Regions from separate parts of the Xanthomonas sp. NCPPB 2933 genome, predicted to be linked through region 1. Evidence: predicted binding sites of a transcription regulator. Region 1 holds the regulator's gene; each other region holds the start of a gene.
The links. Region 1 encodes HrcA, which represses chaperone genes, less so after heat shock. Its sites were predicted from a motif close to TTNGCACTCNNNNNNNNNGAGTGCNAA; they were not measured.
Positions count from the first base shown of each region.

Region 2: the regulator HrcA is predicted to act here: its motif matches at 2,222-2,248, upstream of AC1PLU_RS03125 (co-chaperone GroES).
Region 3: the regulator HrcA is predicted to act here: its motif matches at 2,910-2,936, upstream of rpoH (RNA polymerase sigma factor RpoH).

Region 1 covers NZ_CM161518.1:3,548,764-3,554,437, forward strand. Annotated here, with positions in the region: gene dnaJ (molecular chaperone DnaJ) at 1-505, opposite strand, end outside; gene dnaK (molecular chaperone DnaK) at 666-2,591, opposite strand; gene grpE (nucleotide exchange factor GrpE) at 2,733-3,251, opposite strand; gene hrcA (heat-inducible transcriptional repressor HrcA) at 3,353-4,405, opposite strand; gene recN (DNA repair protein RecN) at 4,522-5,674, shown strand, end outside.
Region 2 covers NZ_CM161518.1:720,660-726,333, forward strand. Annotated here, with positions in the region: gene AC1PLU_RS03115 (endonuclease) at 87-1,880, opposite strand; RNA gene AC1PLU_RS03120 (sX9 sRNA) at 2,024-2,099, shown strand; gene AC1PLU_RS03125 (co-chaperone GroES) at 2,299-2,586, shown strand; gene groL (chaperonin GroEL) at 2,723-4,366, shown strand; gene yghX (YghX family hydrolase) at 4,706-5,593, shown strand.
Region 3 covers NZ_CM161518.1:4,811,804-4,817,477, reverse strand. Annotated here, with positions in the region: gene ftsE (cell division ATP-binding protein FtsE) at 1-211, shown strand, start outside; gene ftsX (permease-like cell division protein FtsX) at 208-1,158, shown strand; gene AC1PLU_RS20355 (response regulator) at 1,167-2,009, shown strand; gene ung (uracil-DNA glycosylase) at 2,024-2,749, shown strand; gene rpoH (RNA polymerase sigma factor RpoH) at 2,947-3,822, shown strand; gene AC1PLU_RS20340 (trimeric intracellular cation channel family protein) at 3,968-4,582, opposite strand; gene AC1PLU_RS20335 (NAD(P)/FAD-dependent oxidoreductase) at 4,635-5,674, opposite strand, start outside.

The DNA.
Region 1 (5,674 bases):
GGCCACGTCCGTGACAGGTACCGCACACCTCCACCTTGCCGTCTTCCGACCCGCTGCCGTGGCAGGGATCGCATTCGATCAGGGTCGGAATCTCGATGCGTCGCTCGATGCCGGCAACGGCTTCTTCCAGATCCAGTTCCAGCACGTAACCGACGTCGGCGCCACGTCGCGCAGCGCGCGGACCGGCGGCGCCACCGCCGAAAATATTGCCGAAGATATCGCCAAAGATATCTCCCATGTCCGGGCCACCCGGCCCACCGCCACCACCGCCCATGCCGTGCTCGAACGCAGCATGGCCATGCGCATCGTAGGCGCGGCGCTTGTTGCCGTCCGACAGCACTTCATAGGCTTCCTTGCACTCCTTGAACATCGCCTCGGCAGCAGCGTCGCCCGGATTGCGGTCCGGATGGTGCTTCATCGCACAGCGCCGATACGCCTTCTTCAGCTCCTCGTCGCTGGCGCCACGGGTCACGCCCAGCACTTCGTAGTAATCGCGTTTGCTCATAAGCCGGTATTGGGGATTCGTGATTTGAGATTCGTTGAAACGCGAAAGCGGACAGCGTGTGCTGGTCCGCCTTGGCGACGCGACGCGTAGAGGATATCGGGGTGGGGACTCATACGCACGGCGGCGTACGACTCCCCACTCCCGACTCCCAAATCACGGCTTACTTCTTGTCGTCCTTGACCTCGGTGAACTCGGCGTCCACCACGTCATCGGCCGCCTTGGACGCCTGCGCGTTGCCGCTGGCTGCATCGGCGTTGCCGCCCTGCTCTGCCGCGGCGGCTGCCGCGTACAGCGACTGGCCGGCTTCTTCCAGGGTCTTGCTGCGCGCTTCGATCTGCGCCTTGTCGTCGCCCTTCATGGCCTTTTCCAGATCCGACAGCGCCGCTTCCACCTTACCGATCACATCGCCGCCAACCTTGCTGCCATGCTCGGTGATCGCGCTGCGGGTGGCGTGGATCAGGCCATCGGCCTGGTTGCGGGTCTGCACCAGCTCCTGGAACTTCTTGTCTTCTTCGCGGTTGGCTTCCGCGTCGGCGACCATGCGCTGGATCTCTTCGTCCGACAGACCCGAACCGGCCTTGATCTCGACCTTCTGTTCCTTGTTGGTCTTCTTGTCCTTGGCCGACACGTGCAGGATGCCGTTGGCGTCGATGTCGAAGGACACCTCCACCTGCGGCATGCCGCGCGGCGCCGGCTCGATGCCGGACAGGTCGAACTTGGCCAGCGACTTGTTGAAGCGGGCCTGCTCGCGCTCACCCTGCAACACGTGCACGGTGACGGCCGACTGATTGTCTTCGGCGGTGGAGAAGGTCTGCGAGGCCTTGGTCGGGATGGTGGTGTTCTTTTCGATGATCTTGGTGAACACGCCGCCCATGGTTTCGATACCCAGCGAAAGCGGGGTCACGTCCAGCAGCAGCACGTCCTTGACGTCGCCGGCCAGCACGCCGCCCTGGATCGCGGCGCCAACGGCCACGGCTTCGTCCGGGTTGACGTCCTTGCGCGGTTCCTTGCCGAAGAAATCGGCAACCGCCTGCTGCACCTTCGGCATGCGGGTCTGACCGCCGACTAGGATCACTTCGTTGACGTCGCTGGCACGCAGGCCGGCATCGTTCAACGCGGTGCGGCACGGCTCGATCGACTTCTTGACCAGGTCTTCCACCAACGCTTCGAGCTTGGCACGGGTCAACTTGATGTTGAGGTGCTTCGGGCCCGATGCATCGGCGGTGACGTACGGCAGGTTCACTTCGGTCTGCTGGCTGGTCGACAGCTCGATCTTGGCGCGCTCTGCGGCGTCCTTCAGGCGTTGCAGCGCCAACGGATCCTTACGCAGATCGATGCCCTGATCCTTGTTGAATTCGTCGACCAGATACTCGATGACGCGGTTGTCGAAGTCTTCGCCGCCCAGGAAGGTGTCGCCATTGGTGGCCAGCACTTCGAACTGCTTCTCGCCATCGACTTCGGCGATTTCGATGATCGACACGTCGAAGGTGCCGCCGCCCAGGTCGTACACCGCAATCTTGCGGTCGCCGCCGTTCTTGTCCAGGCCATAGGCCAGGGCTGCAGCGGTCGGCTCGTTGATGATGCGCTTGACGTCCAGACCGGCGATGCGGCCGGCGTCCTTGGTGGCCTGACGCTGGCTGTCGTTGAAGTACGCCGGCACCGTGATCACGGCCTCGGTGACCTTCTCGCCCAGGAAATCCTCGGCGGTCTTCTTCATCTTTTCCAGCACGCGCGCAGAGATTTCCTGCGGCGCCATACGCTTGCCATCGCTGGTCTGCACCCAGGCATCGCCATTGTCGTGGGCGAGGATGCCGTACGGCACGTGCGAGATGTCCTTCTGCACTTCGGCATCGGTGAACTTGCGGCCGATCAGGCGCTTCACCGCGTAGAAGGTGTTCTTCGGGTTGGTGACCGCCTGGCGCTTGGCCGAGGCACCGACCAGCACTTCGCCGTCCTTGGTGTAGGCGACGATCGAAGGCGTGGTGCGATCGCCCTCGGAATTTTCGATGACGCGGGCCTTGCCGCCGTCCATGATCGACACGCACGAGTTCGTGGTGCCGAGGTCAATACCAATGATCTTGCCCATGGATACGCTCCTGATGATTCTGTAGCTGTTTCCGGCGACGCCGGGTCTGGCTGAGATGTGGGGGTGGTGCGCAGGTGTTCAAGCCACCTGTACGAATCTGCGTTCCGCGTCCGCGCCGGCCAGTTCAGCCGGCAGCAGCCTTCAGTCGTGCTTGGCCACGACCACCAGGGCCGGGCGCAGCAGGCGATCGTTGAGCAAATAGCCTTTCTGGAACACCTGCACCACGTGGCCCGGCGCGATGCCCTCGGCCTCGCCCTGGCTGATCGCCTGGTGCTGGTCCGGGTTGAACGGCTGGCCGACCGGATCGAGCAGGGTCAAACCATTGTCGGCAGCGACCTTGAGCAGCTGCTTGTAGGTCATGTCCAGACCATCGCGCAGCGGGCTAGGTTGGCTGCCGGCAGCGGTCAGGCCCGCATCCAGGCTGTCGAACACCGGCAACAGCTCGCCCAGCAGCTTCTCGTTGGCGAACTTGCGTGCATTGTCGACATCGCGGGCGATGCGCTTGCGTTGGTTTTCCAGATCGGCGCGCTCGCGCAGGGCGTCGGCCTTGACCAGCGCGATCTCGCTGCGCAGCGATTCGATCTCGGCCTTGAGCGGATCGGTCTCGGGTGGGTTCTGGGACAGGTCTTCGGAGTCGAATTCGGAGTGGTCTTGGTTCATGTGCACAGTTCCCGGGCCGGCGGAACGCCCGCCCCAACGTCACCCCGTATGTGGGCGCCCGCGCGCGTTTCAAGCAAAACGATCGCCCCGATCGACTCCGGTTATCGCGATGCGGGTGGTTCCATGGCCGCGCCCAGCACCTGGGCGGCGGTCTGCACCAGCGGAATCAGGCGGTCGTAGGCCATGCGTTTGGGCCCGATCACCCCCAGCACGCCCAGCACCTGGCCATTGGCGGCATACGGTGCGGTGACCAGCGAGACGTCTTCCAGCGACACCATGCCGGTCTCCTCGCCGATGAAGATGCGCACGCCAGGGGCCTGGATGGTGCGTTCGAGCAGCTGCAGGATCTCGCGCTTGCTGGCGAAGGCCTCGAACAGCTCGCGCAGCCGGTCCAGGTCCGACAGGTCGTGCACACCCATCAGCCGGGTCTGCCCGGCCATCACCATGTCGTCGGCCTCGGCCGGCACCAGCGCCTCGCTGGCCAGGTCCACGCTGTGCGCCAGCAGCTGCTCCATCTCGTTCTTGGCCACGCGCAGCTCGCGCAGCAGCGAGGCGCGGATATCCGATAGCGCGCGCCCGGCAAACTGCGCATTGAGGTAATTGGCCACCCGCTCCAGCTCGGCCGGCTCGTAGGCGCGGCGCGGCTCGATCACCCGGTTCTGCACCTCGTTGTCGGCAAACACCAGAATCGCCAGCACCCGCCGCGCATCCAGCGCCACGAAATCGATGTGCCGGAAGGCGAACTGCTCGCGCCGCGGCGCGCTGACCACGCCGACGAAGTGGCTCATCGCCGACAGCATCTGCGAGGCGCTGCCCAGCAACGATTGAGTCCCGTTGCCGCTGGCAAGCTCGGCGCGCAGGCGGCGCACTTCTTCCTCGCCCGGCGGCTGCATCTGCACCAGGCTGTCGACGAACACGCGGTAGCCGTGCGCGGTAGGAATGCGCCCGGCCGAGGTGTGCGGAGAGCTGAGCAGCCCCACATCTTCCAGGTCGGCCAGAATATTGCGGATGGTGGCCGGGCTGACATCCAGCCCCGCATGCTGGGCCAGCGTCTTGGAGCCCACCGGCTCGCCGTCGCGGATGTAGCGGGCAATCAGCGTGCGTAGCAGCTGGCGTGCGCGGGGGTCGAGCGTTGGGGACTGTGACGCGCGCATGGGATCATCCGGTGAGACTGGGCATAGATAATCTCTGGCCCCGTGATTGGCAAGGGTCTCATTCCCTCGCCGCCCCTCCCACCCTAAGCTTGCCCAAAGCGTTCACACTCGATCCCATGCTCAGACACCTCTCCATCAAGGATTTCGCCGTCGTCCGCGCCACCGAACTGGAATTCGGACCGGGCATGACCGTGGTCTCCGGCGAAACCGGCGCCGGCAAGTCGCTGATGGTGGACGCGTTGGGCTTTCTGTCCGGCCTGCGCGCCGATAGCGGCGTGGTCCGCCACGGTGCCGACCGCGCCGAGCTCTCGGCCGAATTCCAGCTGCCCAGCGAACACCCCGGCCTGACCTGGCTGGCCGACAACGAACTGGACGACGACGCGCAATGCCAGCTGCGCCGCATCATCCGCGCCGATGGCGGCTCGCGCGCCTGGATCAACGGCCGCCCGGTCACCTCTTCGCAGCTGTCCGAGCTGGCGTCACGGCTGGTGGAAATCCACGGCCAGCACGAGCACCAGGCCTTGATGGCCCGCCACAGCCAGCTCACCCTGCTCGACGCCTACGCACGCAACAGCGCGCAGCGCGAACAGGTGCGCCAGGCAAGCCGGCAGTGGCAGGCGCTGCTGGACGAGCGCGATGCGCTCTCGGCGCAGGGCGATGTCTCCGACCGTATCGGCTTCCTCGAACACCAATTGGGCGAACTCGAACGCGAAGACCTGGACCCGGCCGCAATTGCCGCGCTGGACATCAATCATCGTCGTCAGGCGCATGCCACCGCGCTGATCGGCGCCTGTGAAAGCGTCGTCCAGCAGCTCAACGGCGACGATGGCGCATCGGCGCTGGGCCTGCTGCAAGGCAGCCGCCACGACCTGGCCCGCGTCGCCGAACACGAGCCGCGCCTTGGGGAGGTGGACGCACTGCTGGACAGTGCCGCAATCCAGATCGACGAAGCGCTGGCCCTGCTCGACCGCGTACGCGACGACCTGGACGCCGACCCGGCCCAGTTCGAAGCCATGGAACGCCGGCTCGGCCGTCTGCACGATCTGGCGCGCAAGCACCGCGTGACCCCGGACGAACTGGCCGCGCAGCGCGACCGCATGAGCCAGGAAGTGGAAAGCCTGCGCGGCGCAGACGAACGCCTGCAGCAGCTGGACAAGCACATCGCCACCGCAACCGACGTCTGGCGCAACGCCGCCGCGGCCCTCAGCGCCAGCCGCACTACCGCGGCAGACTCCTTGTCGGCCGCCACCACCACGCTGATCGGCGAGC
Region 2 (5,674 bases), 2.6 Mb from region 1:
AGGCCGGCATTCGAGCTGCATCCAAAGCCGATTGGCCGGTGAACCACATCACCGGCCCGACGCACTGGGCGCCGGGCCGGGATGGATCAATTGGCCAGTTGGCAGCTGGCCGGCTTGGCCGAGGTGAACAGGCTCGATGTCGCCCATTCGGGGTGATCCACGAACGGGTTGCGATTGCCCTGGAAGCTGAAAACCACCTGGTTGCGCGCGCGCTCGGCATCGTCCGGCGGGTCGGCCTGGTGCCAGGCCAGCAGCGTGGACAACAGCCCCATGTAGGCCGGGGAGGCAGAGGTCTGCACGATCTTGCTGCGGTCGTCGGTGAGCTCCAGGTCCGGCTCGGACTGCCCGGTGGCCGCATCAAGGCCGCCCTCGTAGCGGATCGCCATGTACATCACCGCGCGTGCCATGTCGCCCTTGCGCTTGCCCCACACTTCGAAGGTGCCACCGTTGCCGTCGGGCGTGCGCACCCAGTTGGAATTGCCCGGATAGCGCCCGCTGCCGCCGCCACTGCCGTCGTTGACCTCGGTCACCCGCTCGCCGCAGCTGCTGGTGCAGGTGGCGTAGGGCTTGTTGCCGCGGTCGGCGTTGAAGCCGGTGTCGGTCAGATACAGCATGTGGGTGTCGGTGTAGGGCGCATACGGCAGGCCCTTGTCGCCGCTGGCGCTGCCGAAGCCCAGCGAGTTGGGCCAGGTGTGCTCGCGGTTGTAGGTCAGCCCGCTGCCGGTGCCGGCGCGGTCACTGCCCTTGGCATAGCTGCGGTTGCGGTAGGCGTCCAGGATCCGGCCGCTGTTGTTGGGATCTTCGTCGGCCATTTCCAGAATGGTCCAGGTGCTGGTGCCCGAGCCGCTGTACGGATAGACCGTGTGGCCCTTGATCACGGTGTGCAGCGAGCAACGCAGCTGGCTGGCATTGGCGGTGTTCACCCGCGAGTAGTAGCCGGTGCCGCCGCCGCTGGCCGTGGCCACGGTGAAGGCGATGGACTGGTTGGCGGCCGGGCTCAGCCCGCTGGCGTCGCGGATGGCGCTGGCGGTGATCGCCAGGGTGCAGCGCTCGCCGCCGACCAACGCCGTGTTGGTGGACAGGCTGAAGCGGGTACCGCTGGTCGGGTAGCTCAGCGCCACCGTGCCGGAGCTGGCGCAGCTCAGCGCGAAGGCGCCGCTGCTCAGCGTCACCGCCTCGCTGAAGCCCACGCTCAGATCGCCGGCCGCCGGGAAGTTGGTGGCGCCCTGGGTCGGGGTGGTGCTGGTGATCGAAGGCGCAGCGCCGGTTTCGCCGCCACCGCCGCTGCTGTTGAAGGTCTGGCCGCGATTGCACGCGCCAAACGTCTGCGCCGACGAGCCGGCCCAGCTGAAATTCGCCGCGCTGCTGCCGGTGCCGGTGAGTTGCAGCGAACTGCCGACCGCGCTGCTGTTGCTCTCGCTGACCGGCAGGTTCTGGCTGGTGACGCCGGCGGCCGGGCCCCCGCTGCCGGTGATGGCGCCTTCGTAACTGAGGAACTGCACCAGCTGACCGCTCGGGTCCACCAGCGCCACACCGTCGTTGGGCCCGTTCTGCACGCCGTTGCTGGCATAGCTGACCGTGGCCACGCGCACCTGGCTGCCGCAGCTGACCAGACTGCCGGCCGGCACCGCCGTGTTGGCATAGACCGTGGCCGCGCTCGGCGCGCTGCCGTTGTACAGATAGATGCGGTAGCCGCTCAGCGATTCGCCGGCGGTGGCCACCACTTCCACGGCTTCGCCGCTGTCGCCGGAGGCGCCCGCGTCGTCGTAGTGCAGTTCGTTGATGAACACCGCGGCGTGGGCGGTGGGGATGGCCAGTGCGAACGCACAGGCCAGGGGAAGCACGCAGCTCAGGGACACAGCACGGGACGGCAACCTCATCGACAGCTCCTTGTGATCGGGGAATGCGTTGCCGACTGTAAAACGTGTGCATGACAATCGGTGGAACCTGGTTCCAATTCTAGAGCGACCGACAAAACTACTGCGCGTCTGCCAGGCGGGCGCGGCCGGTGCTCGGACTCCTCATGTACCACTCGTACACTGCGGTTCCTCCGCGCCGTCCGCGCCCACCTGACAACCGCTCGCTACGTTTTGTCGGCCGCTCTTGGTCCCTCGCGGGGAAGCGCTTGTCGAAATTTTTTTGCCCCTAGCCCTTGAAAGCCGCCCGCGCAGCACAATCTTTGGCCCGCACCCGCTCTGTCGGGTTTTTTCCGCGCGCTGTGCTGGCAGTCGTCACATACGAGTGCTAACATCGCCGATAATTTCCAGACCAATCAATCACTTAAGAGGGTCTTTCTCTATGAGCATCAAGCCGCTTCACGACCGCGTTGTAGTCAAGCCGATCGAAGCCGACGAAGTTTCCGCCGGCGGGATCGTGATTCCGGATTCGGCCAAGGAAAAGTCCACCAAGGGTGAAGTCGTCGCCATTGGCGCCGGCAAGCCCCTGGACAACGGCAGCCTGCGCGCGCCGGTGGTCAAGGTCGGCGACAAGGTCATCTACGGCCAGTACGCCGGCAGCAGCTACAAGGCCGAGGGCATCGAGTACAAGGTGCTGCGCGAAGACGACATCCTGGCGGTCATCGGCTGATAGCCGTTGCCCGCGGGATTCGGGAGTGGGGATTCGGGATTGGCCACTGCGCTTGGCGCAGCTGATCCCGCATCTCCCCCGAACCCCGCTCTAGCCAATCCCCAATCCCTAATCCCAAATTCCGGAGTTACAACAAATGGCTGCTAAAGACATTCGTTTCGGTGAAGACGCACGTACCCGTATGGTCCGTGGCGTCAACGTTCTCGCCAATGCCGTCAAGGCAACCCTGGGCCCGAAGGGCCGCAACGTCGTGCTCGAAAAGAGCTTCGGCGCGCCGACCATCACCAAGGACGGCGTCTCCGTCGCCAAGGAAATCGAACTGGCTGACAAGTTCGAGAACATGGGCGCGCAGATGGTGAAGGAAGTTGCGTCGCGCACCAACGACAACGCCGGCGACGGCACCACCACCGCCACCGTGCTGGCCCAGGCCCTGATCCGCGAAGGCGCCAAGGCTGTGGCCGCCGGCATGAACCCGATGGACCTCAAGCGCGGTATCGACCAGGCCGTCAAGGCCGCCGTCATCGAGCTGAAGAACATCTCCAAGCCCACCACCGACGACAAGGCGATTGCCCAGGTCGGCACCATCTCGGCCAACTCGGACGAATCGATCGGCAACATCATTGCCGAAGCGATGCAGAAGGTCGGCAAGGAAGGCGTGATCACCGTTGAAGAAGGCTCGGGCCTGGAAAACGAGCTGGACGTGGTCGAGGGCATGCAGTTCGATCGCGGCTACCTCTCCCCGTACTTCATCAACAACCAGCAGAGCCAGTCGGCCGATCTGGACGACCCGTTCATCCTGCTGCACGACAAGAAGATCTCCAACGTGCGCGACCTGCTGCCCGTGCTGGAAGGCGTGGCCAAGGCCGGCAAGCCGCTGCTGATCGTGGCTGAAGAAGTCGAAGGCGAAGCGCTGGCGACCCTGGTGGTCAACACCATCCGTGGCATCGTCAAGGTCGTGGCCGTCAAGGCACCGGGCTTCGGCGACCGTCGCAAGGCGATGCTGGAAGACATGGCCGTGCTGACCGGCGGCACCGTGATCTCCGAGGAAGTGGGTCTGGCGCTGGAGAAGGCCACCATCAAGGACCTGGGCCGTGCGAAGAAGGTGCAGGTCTCCAAGGAGAACACCACCATCATCGACGGCGCCGGCGACTCGGCCACGATCGAAGCCCGCGTTGGCCAGATCAAGACCCAGATCGAAGACACCTCGTCCGATTACGACCGCGAGAAGCTGCAGGAACGCGTGGCCAAGCTGGCCGGCGGCGTTGCAGTGATCAAGGTCGGCGCTTCGACCGAAATCGAAATGAAGGAAAAGAAGGCCCGCGTCGAAGACGCCCTGCACGCCACCCGTGCAGCCGTCGAAGAAGGCGTGGTCCCGGGCGGCGGTGTGGCCCTGGTGCGTGCGCTGGTGGCGGTCGGTAACCTGACCGGTGCCAACGAAGACCAGACCCACGGCATCCAGATCGCCCTGCGCGCCATGGAAGCCCCGCTGCGCGAAATCGTGGCCAATGCCGGCGAAGAGCCGTCCGTGATCCTGAACAAGGTCAAGGAAGGCACCGGCAACTACGGTTACAACGCGGCCAACGGCGAGTTCGGCGACATGGTCGAGTTCGGCATCCTGGACCCGACCAAGGTCACCCGTTCGGCGCTGCAGAACGCAGCTTCGATCGCCGGCCTGATGATCACCACCGAAGCCATGGTGGCCGATGCCCCGAAGAAGGACGAGCCGGCAATGCCCGGCGGCGGTGGCGGCATGGGCGGCATGGGCGGTATGGATTTCTGATCCAGCCCCATCGGTTGTTGCATCAAAAAAGGACCCCGCCGAAAGGCGGGGTTTTTTTGTGGGCGTCGACATGTGGGGGAGGTCGATGCGTCGCTGAAATCACGACATGGGCTGCACGCGCTGTTGTAGAAGTCCGCTTGCGCCGGTGAGGGCTAGCCGATCGCGTTGGGCGTGCCGTGGTGGTCTTCCGGGTACGAACGAGGCTTGCTTGCGCCGCTGCAGACGCATCGGCATGCTCGGCTGGATGCGGTGTTGTGTCGTAAAACTGATGCCGCTTTCTGCGCTGCGTATGTGCGCGCACTTGCGCACGCAGTCCAGCCATTCCTCAGGAGAACGCCGATGCGCCGTTTGACCGCTCAGGATTTCCACCCCGATCTGCTCGCGCTGTACGACGGCTATGTGCACGGCAAACTCAGCCGGCGCGATTTTCTCGACCGCGCTGCGGCGTTCGCGGTGGCCGGGTTAAGTGCGGCGGCGATCCTGGAATCGCTGAGCCCCAACTACGCGCTCGCCACGCAAGTGGAGTTCACCGACCCGGACATCGTGGCCGAGTACATCACCTATCCCTCGCCCAATGGCCATGGCCAGGTGCGCGGTTATCTGGTGCGGCCGGCCAAGGTCACCGGCGCGGTGCCGGGCGTGGTGGTGGCGCACGAAAACCGCGGTCTCAATCCGTATATCGAAGACGTCGCGCGGCGCGTGGCCAAAGCCGGTTTCGTCGCGCTGGCACCGGATGGCCTGAGTTCGGTCGGCGGGTATCCCGGCAACGACGAAAAGGGCCGCGCGCTGCAAGCGCAGGTCGACCCGACCAAGCTGATGAACGACTTCTTCGCCGCGGTGGAGTTTTTGATGAGCCGCGAGCGCACCACCGGCAAGGTCGGCATTACCGGCTTCTGCTATGGCGGCGGTGTGGCCAATGCGGCGGCGGTGGCGTATCCCGAGCTGGCGGCGGCGGTGCCGTTCTATGGCCGTCAGCCCACCGATGCCGAGGTCGCCCGCATCCGCGCGCCACTGCTGCTGCATTACGCCGCAGAGGACGAGCGCGTCAATGCCGGCTGGCCGGCGTACGAGGCCGCGCTCAAGGCGCAGCACAAGGTCTATCAGGCGTATGTGTATCCGGGAACCAATCATGGTTTCCACAACGACTCCACGCCGCGTTACGACAAGGCGGCCGCGACCCTGGCCTGGGATCGCACCATCGCGTGGTTCAAGCGTTATCTGGCGTAAGTGCCGCTGCCGATCGGCGCGTTCGATTTGCGGGCGCAAGCGTAACGTCCGTGACGCGGTGGCAAGGATCGCGATCTGGAT
Region 3 (5,674 bases), 1.3 Mb from region 1:
TTTGCTGGTGGCCGATGAGCCCACCGGCAATCTCGACCCGGCGCTGGCCGCTGAAATCATGCAGTTGTTCGCCGAGTTGCCGGCGCGCGGCACCAGCGTGCTGGTGGTCAGCCACGATCTGGCCCTGCTCAAGCAGATGCGCAAGCGCGTGCTGATCCTGGATCACGGCCGGCTGGTCGACGACATCTCGCCGCAGGATCTGGCCGAATGAGCAAGCCCGCCAATACCGAAGCCGCCGCACCCTCGCGGTTCGGCGTGTGGATCGACCACCATCTGCACAGCATCGCCTTCAGCCTGGGCCGCGCGATGCGCAAGCCTTGGGCCACCTTGCTGACCATCGTGGTGATGGCGCTGGCACTGGCCTTGCCGCTGGGGCTGTCGATCGCCTTGGACAACGTCAAGCTGCTGGCCGGCAGCGTGCAGCAATCGCGCGAGATCAATCTGTTCCTGAAGGTCGATATCGGCGCCGATGCCGCACAGGCCCTGGCCGGCGAATTGCGTGCGCGCCCGGACGTCGCCCAGGTCACCTTGCGCACGCCCGCACAAGGACTGACCGAGCTGCGCGAAAGCGCCAAGCTCAATGAGGCGATCGATGCGCTCGGCGACAACCCGCTCCCCACGCTGTTGATCGTCACCCCGACCGATGCGGCCGACGATGCGCAACTGGCCGGCGCGTTGCAGGCCTTGCCGCAGACCGACCAGGTGCAGCACGACGCGTTGTGGCGCAAACGCCTGGATGGCTGGCTGCGCTTTGGCGAGCGTCTGGTGCAGGTGCTCTCGGCACTGCTCGGCGTCGGCGCGGTACTGGTGGTCGGCAACACCGTGCGGCTGGATATCCAATCGCGGCGCGAGGAAATCGGCGTGCTGCAGCTGCTGGGCGCCAGCGATGGCTTCATCCGGCGCCCGTTTCTGTATCTGGGTGCGTGGTACGGGCTGGGTGCCGGCGCGGTTGCGCTCGCGCTGATCACCGCCTCCGGGCTGGCCTTGCAGGCACCGTTGGCGACATTGGCCGATAGCTATGGCAGTTCTTTTACCCTGCACGGGCTGGATCTGCTGCATTCTGCGATGGTGCTGGTCGGCACCCTGGTCCTGGGTTGGCTGGGCGCCTGGCTGGTGACCGGCCATTTCCTTCGCCAGACCCGTCCCACCGAGACCTGAGGCCTGCCATGCATCCACCAGATCTCAAACACCTGATCAGCGACGCGCCGCGCGTGATGGTGGTCGATGGCTCGAAGCTGGTGCGCAAGCTGATTGCCGATGTGCTGACCCGCGACCTGCCGAATGTGCAGGTGATCGGCTGCTCCAGCATTGCCGAGGCGCGTCAGGCGCTGGAAGCCGGCACGGTGGATCTGGTCACCACCTCGCTGTCGCTGCCCGACGGCGATGGCCTGACCCTGGCGCGCAGCGTGCGCGAAGCGGCCGGCCAGGCCTACGTGCCGGTGATCGTGGTCTCCGGCGATGCGCAGCAGCATCTGGTGGAGCGTCGCTTCACCGAGTACGTCACCGATTATTTCGACAAGGCACTGGGCCACGAAGCCCTGGCGACCTTCATCCGCGGCTACGTGCAGCCCGAGCCGATCGTCGGCGCGACCGTGCTGTACATCGAAGACAGCCGCGTGGTGGCGGAGGCGACCAAGCGCATGCTCGAGCGCCAGAGCCTGAAGGTCATCCATGTGCTCACCGCCGAAGACGCCTTCGCACTGCTCACCGCCGAATCGCTGGGCCGCACCGAGCGCCGCATCGACGTGGTGCTGACCGATGTGACCCTGAAAGGCGAGCTCAACGGCCGCGACGTGGTCGAGCGCATCCGCATCGATTTCGCCTACGGCAAGCGCCGCCTGCCGGTGCTGGTGATGACCGGCGACACCAACCCGCGCAACCAGTCCGAACTGCTACGCGCCGGCGCCAACGATCTGGTGCAAAAACCCATTGAAGAGCGGCTGCTGGTGACCAAGGTGTTGTTCCAGCTGCGCCTGGCACGGCTTGAGGATCAGGCTGTCACGCTATGACTGAAATGTTAGATGTGGCCGAAGTAGAAGCACGTATCCAGCTGGAACCGTCGTGGAAGGCGCGCGTGGGCGATTGGTTGCTGCGCCCGGAAATGCAGGAACTGTCCGCCTTCCTACGTCAGCGCAAGGCGGCTGGCGCGCGGGTGTTTCCACCCGGCCCGCAGATCTTTGCCGCTTTCGATGCCACCCCGTTCGAGCAGGTCAAGGTGGTGATCCTGGGCCAGGACCCGTATCACGGCGAAGGCCAGGCGCATGGGCTGTGCTTTTCGGTGTTGCCCGGCGTGCCGGTGCCGCCGTCGCTGCTCAACATCTACAAAGAGATTCAGGACGACCTGGGCATCGCACGACCGGACCACGGCTATCTGATGCCGTGGGCGCGCCAGGGCGTGCTGCTGCTCAATGCGGTGCTGACGGTGGAGCAGGGGCGTGCCGGCGCGCACCAGAACAAGGGCTGGGAAGGCTTTACCGATCACGTTGTGGAAACGCTCAACCGCGAGCGCGAAGGCCTGGTGTTCCTGCTGTGGGGCAGTTATGCGCAGTCCAAGGGCAAGGTCATCGACCAGGCGCGCCATCGCGTGTTCAAGGCCCCGCATCCCTCGCCGTTGTCGGCGCACCGCGGCTTTCTGGGCTGCCAGCACTTTTCCAAGACCAACGACCATCTGCAGCGGCGCGGGCTCGGCCCGATCGACTGGTCGCTCCCACCGCGTAACGCGCTTGACACCACGCCCGCCCGCGGCTGAACAGGTCGGGCGGCACCGCATTTCGCATTGCTTTTGTCACGGTCTTCGCAGCGTGGCGGTGATAACTTATCCATCGATTCGTGGAGTTGGCCGCTGGAACGCCGGTATGGTCAAAAGCCCGAACGTCCTATAAATGGAACGCTGGGAACTCTTACTGTACCCGGCAGTCCAATAGTTCGACTGCTAAGATGGTGCCTATGAACCAGACTACCTCGACTGCCCTTGTGGCAAACAATCTCCCGATTCCCAGTGCGCTCGGTTCGCTGGACGCCTACATCGGTGCCGTGCACCAGATCCCGGTGCTGTCGGTCGATGAGGAACAGAATCTCGCCCGTCGTTTCCGCGACGAGCTGGATCTGGACGCCGCGCGCGAACTGGTCCATTCCCACCTGCGCTTCGTGGTGCATGTGGCCCGCGGCTATAACGGCTACGGCCTGCCGCTGGGCGATCTGATCCAGGAAGGCAACATCGGCCTGATGAAGGCGGTCAAGCGTTTCGACCCGGAAATGGGCGTACGCCTGGTCAGCTTCGCAGTGCACTGGATCCGTGCCGAAATGCACGAGTTCATTTTGAAGAACTGGCGCATCGTCAAGGTCGCCACGACCAAGGCGCAGCGCAAGCTGTTCTTCAACCTGCGCAAGTCCAAGACCCGCTTGGGTTGGCTCAATGCCTCCGAAGTGACTGCGGTCGCCAAGGACCTGAACGTCTCCGAGCGCGAAGTGATGGAGATGGAGTCGCGTCTGTCCGGTCGCGACATCGGCTTCGATGCCTCGTCCGATGAGGACGACGATCATGGCCCGCCGTCGCCGGTGAGCTACCTGGTCGCCAACGAGGAAGACCCGTCGCAGGCCTACGAGCGTCACGACAGCGAAGACAACCAGCTGCAGCTGTTGCGCGAAGGGCTGTCCGGTCTGGATACGCGTTCGCGCGACATCGTCAAGCGCCGTTGGCTGGATTCCGACTCCAAGGTGACCTTGCAGGAGCTAGCCGACGAGTACGGCGTGTCGGCCGAGCGGATTCGCCAGATCGAGGCGAACGCGCTGAAGAAGATGAAGGCACTGTTCGTCGCTTGATCGGTTCGATCACGCGCGTCAGGTTGCAAAAACGGCCCGGTTTTCCGGGCCGTTTGCGTTGCAGGTGTGCAGTTTTCATGTCCTTCAAGAAGCTGACGAACCGTCAGGATGATGCGCCCGGCATTATCGCTTTTGCCGACGACAGCTATTCCGGCAGACGGGCCACCGGTAGATGCCAGCCATAGCGGATGGCCATGAAGCGCAGGCCGAAACACACGCCCGCACCTGTCGCCAGCGACCAGGCTTGCGGCACGTCGAGCACATGCCCGATCGCGACCAGGCCGCCGCCTGCGAGTGCGGCCACTGCATATAGCTCTGCTTGCAATACCACCGGCGTACGCGCTACCAGCAGATCGCGCGCGATGCCGCCGCCGATGCCGCTGAGCATGCCCAGCAAGGTGGCGCTCAGCGGGCTGAGGTTGTAGTCCAGCGCCTTGCTGGTGCCGTAGACCGCAAACAAGGCCAGCCCGGCTGCGTCGAACAGTTGCACCGGGTTGCGCAGCCGTTCCACCGCGGCATGCCAGCGGAAACCGGCCACCCCGGCCAGGCAGGCGATGAGCAGATACTGCGGATGCACCAACGCAGCCGGCGGGGTGGCGCCGATCAACACATCGCGCACGATCCCGCCGGAGACTGCGGCCGCGCACGACAGCACCAGCACGCCGAACAGATCCAGACGGTTGCGCACCGCCACGGTGGCGCCGCTGAGAGCGAACACGAAGGTGCCGAGCAGATCCAGCAGGAACAGGAGAGTGGTCACGGCGCCGCAGTGGGAACGGGCGGCACAGCATCGCGCACCGCCCGTCGCACTGTCATCCGTCCTTGCTGTTGGGCGGCGGGTCGTCGGTTGCGCCGCCGAAGATGATGCGTGCGGCGCGCTGGTAGCTCCAGTACGCCATTGCCCAGTTCACCAGCACCACGAAGCGGTTGCGGAAGCCGATCAGGAAGTACACGTGCGCGGCCAGCCAGAACCACCAGGCGACGATACCGGACAGCTTGAGCTTGCCCACATGCACGATGGCGGCCATGCGGCCGATGGTGGCCAGATTGCCGTAGTCCTGATAACGGAACGCCGGCGTGGCCTGGCCGCGATGGCGCGCGCGGATCGCCTTGGCGATGTGCTTGCCCATCTGCTTTGCCGCCGGCGCCACGCCCGGCACCGGGCGGCCACCCTGCTGCACCGAGGCCAGGTCGCCACCGACGAAGATCTCCGGGTGGCCGGGCACGCTCAGGTCCGGCTGCACCAGTACGCGACCGGCGCGATCCAGCGGCACGCCCAGCGTGCGCGCTAGCGGCGAGGCGGCCACACCGGCAGCCCAGACGACGGTACGCGCGGGCACGAAGGTGTCGCCGAGTTGATAGCCGAGCGCGTCGATATGCGTCACCGGCGTACCGGTGTGCACTTCCACGCCTAAGCGTTCCAACTGCTTGCGCGCCTTGTCGGTGAGATCTTCCGGGAACGAAGGCAGCACGCGCGGGCCGGCTTCGACCAGACGCACGCGCGCCTGCTGCGGATCGATGTGGCGGAACTCGTCCTTGAGCGTGTGGCGGGCGATTTCGGCCAGCGTGCCGGCCAGTTCCACGCCGGTCGGACCGCCGCCGACCACCGCAAAGCTGAGCCAGGCGGCGCGTGCGGCCGGGTCGGATTCGGCTTCGGCACGCTCGAAGGCCAGCAGCAATTTGCGCCGCAGCACCAGCGCGTCGTACAGCGTTTTCAGGCCTGGCGCATGCTCGGCCCAGTGATCGTTGCCGAAGTAGGCATGGGTGGCGCCGGTGGCCAGCAGCAGCATGTCGTAGCCGAGCGTGTTGCCATCGGCGAGCACCACTTCGCGACGGGTTGGAGCAATTTCGG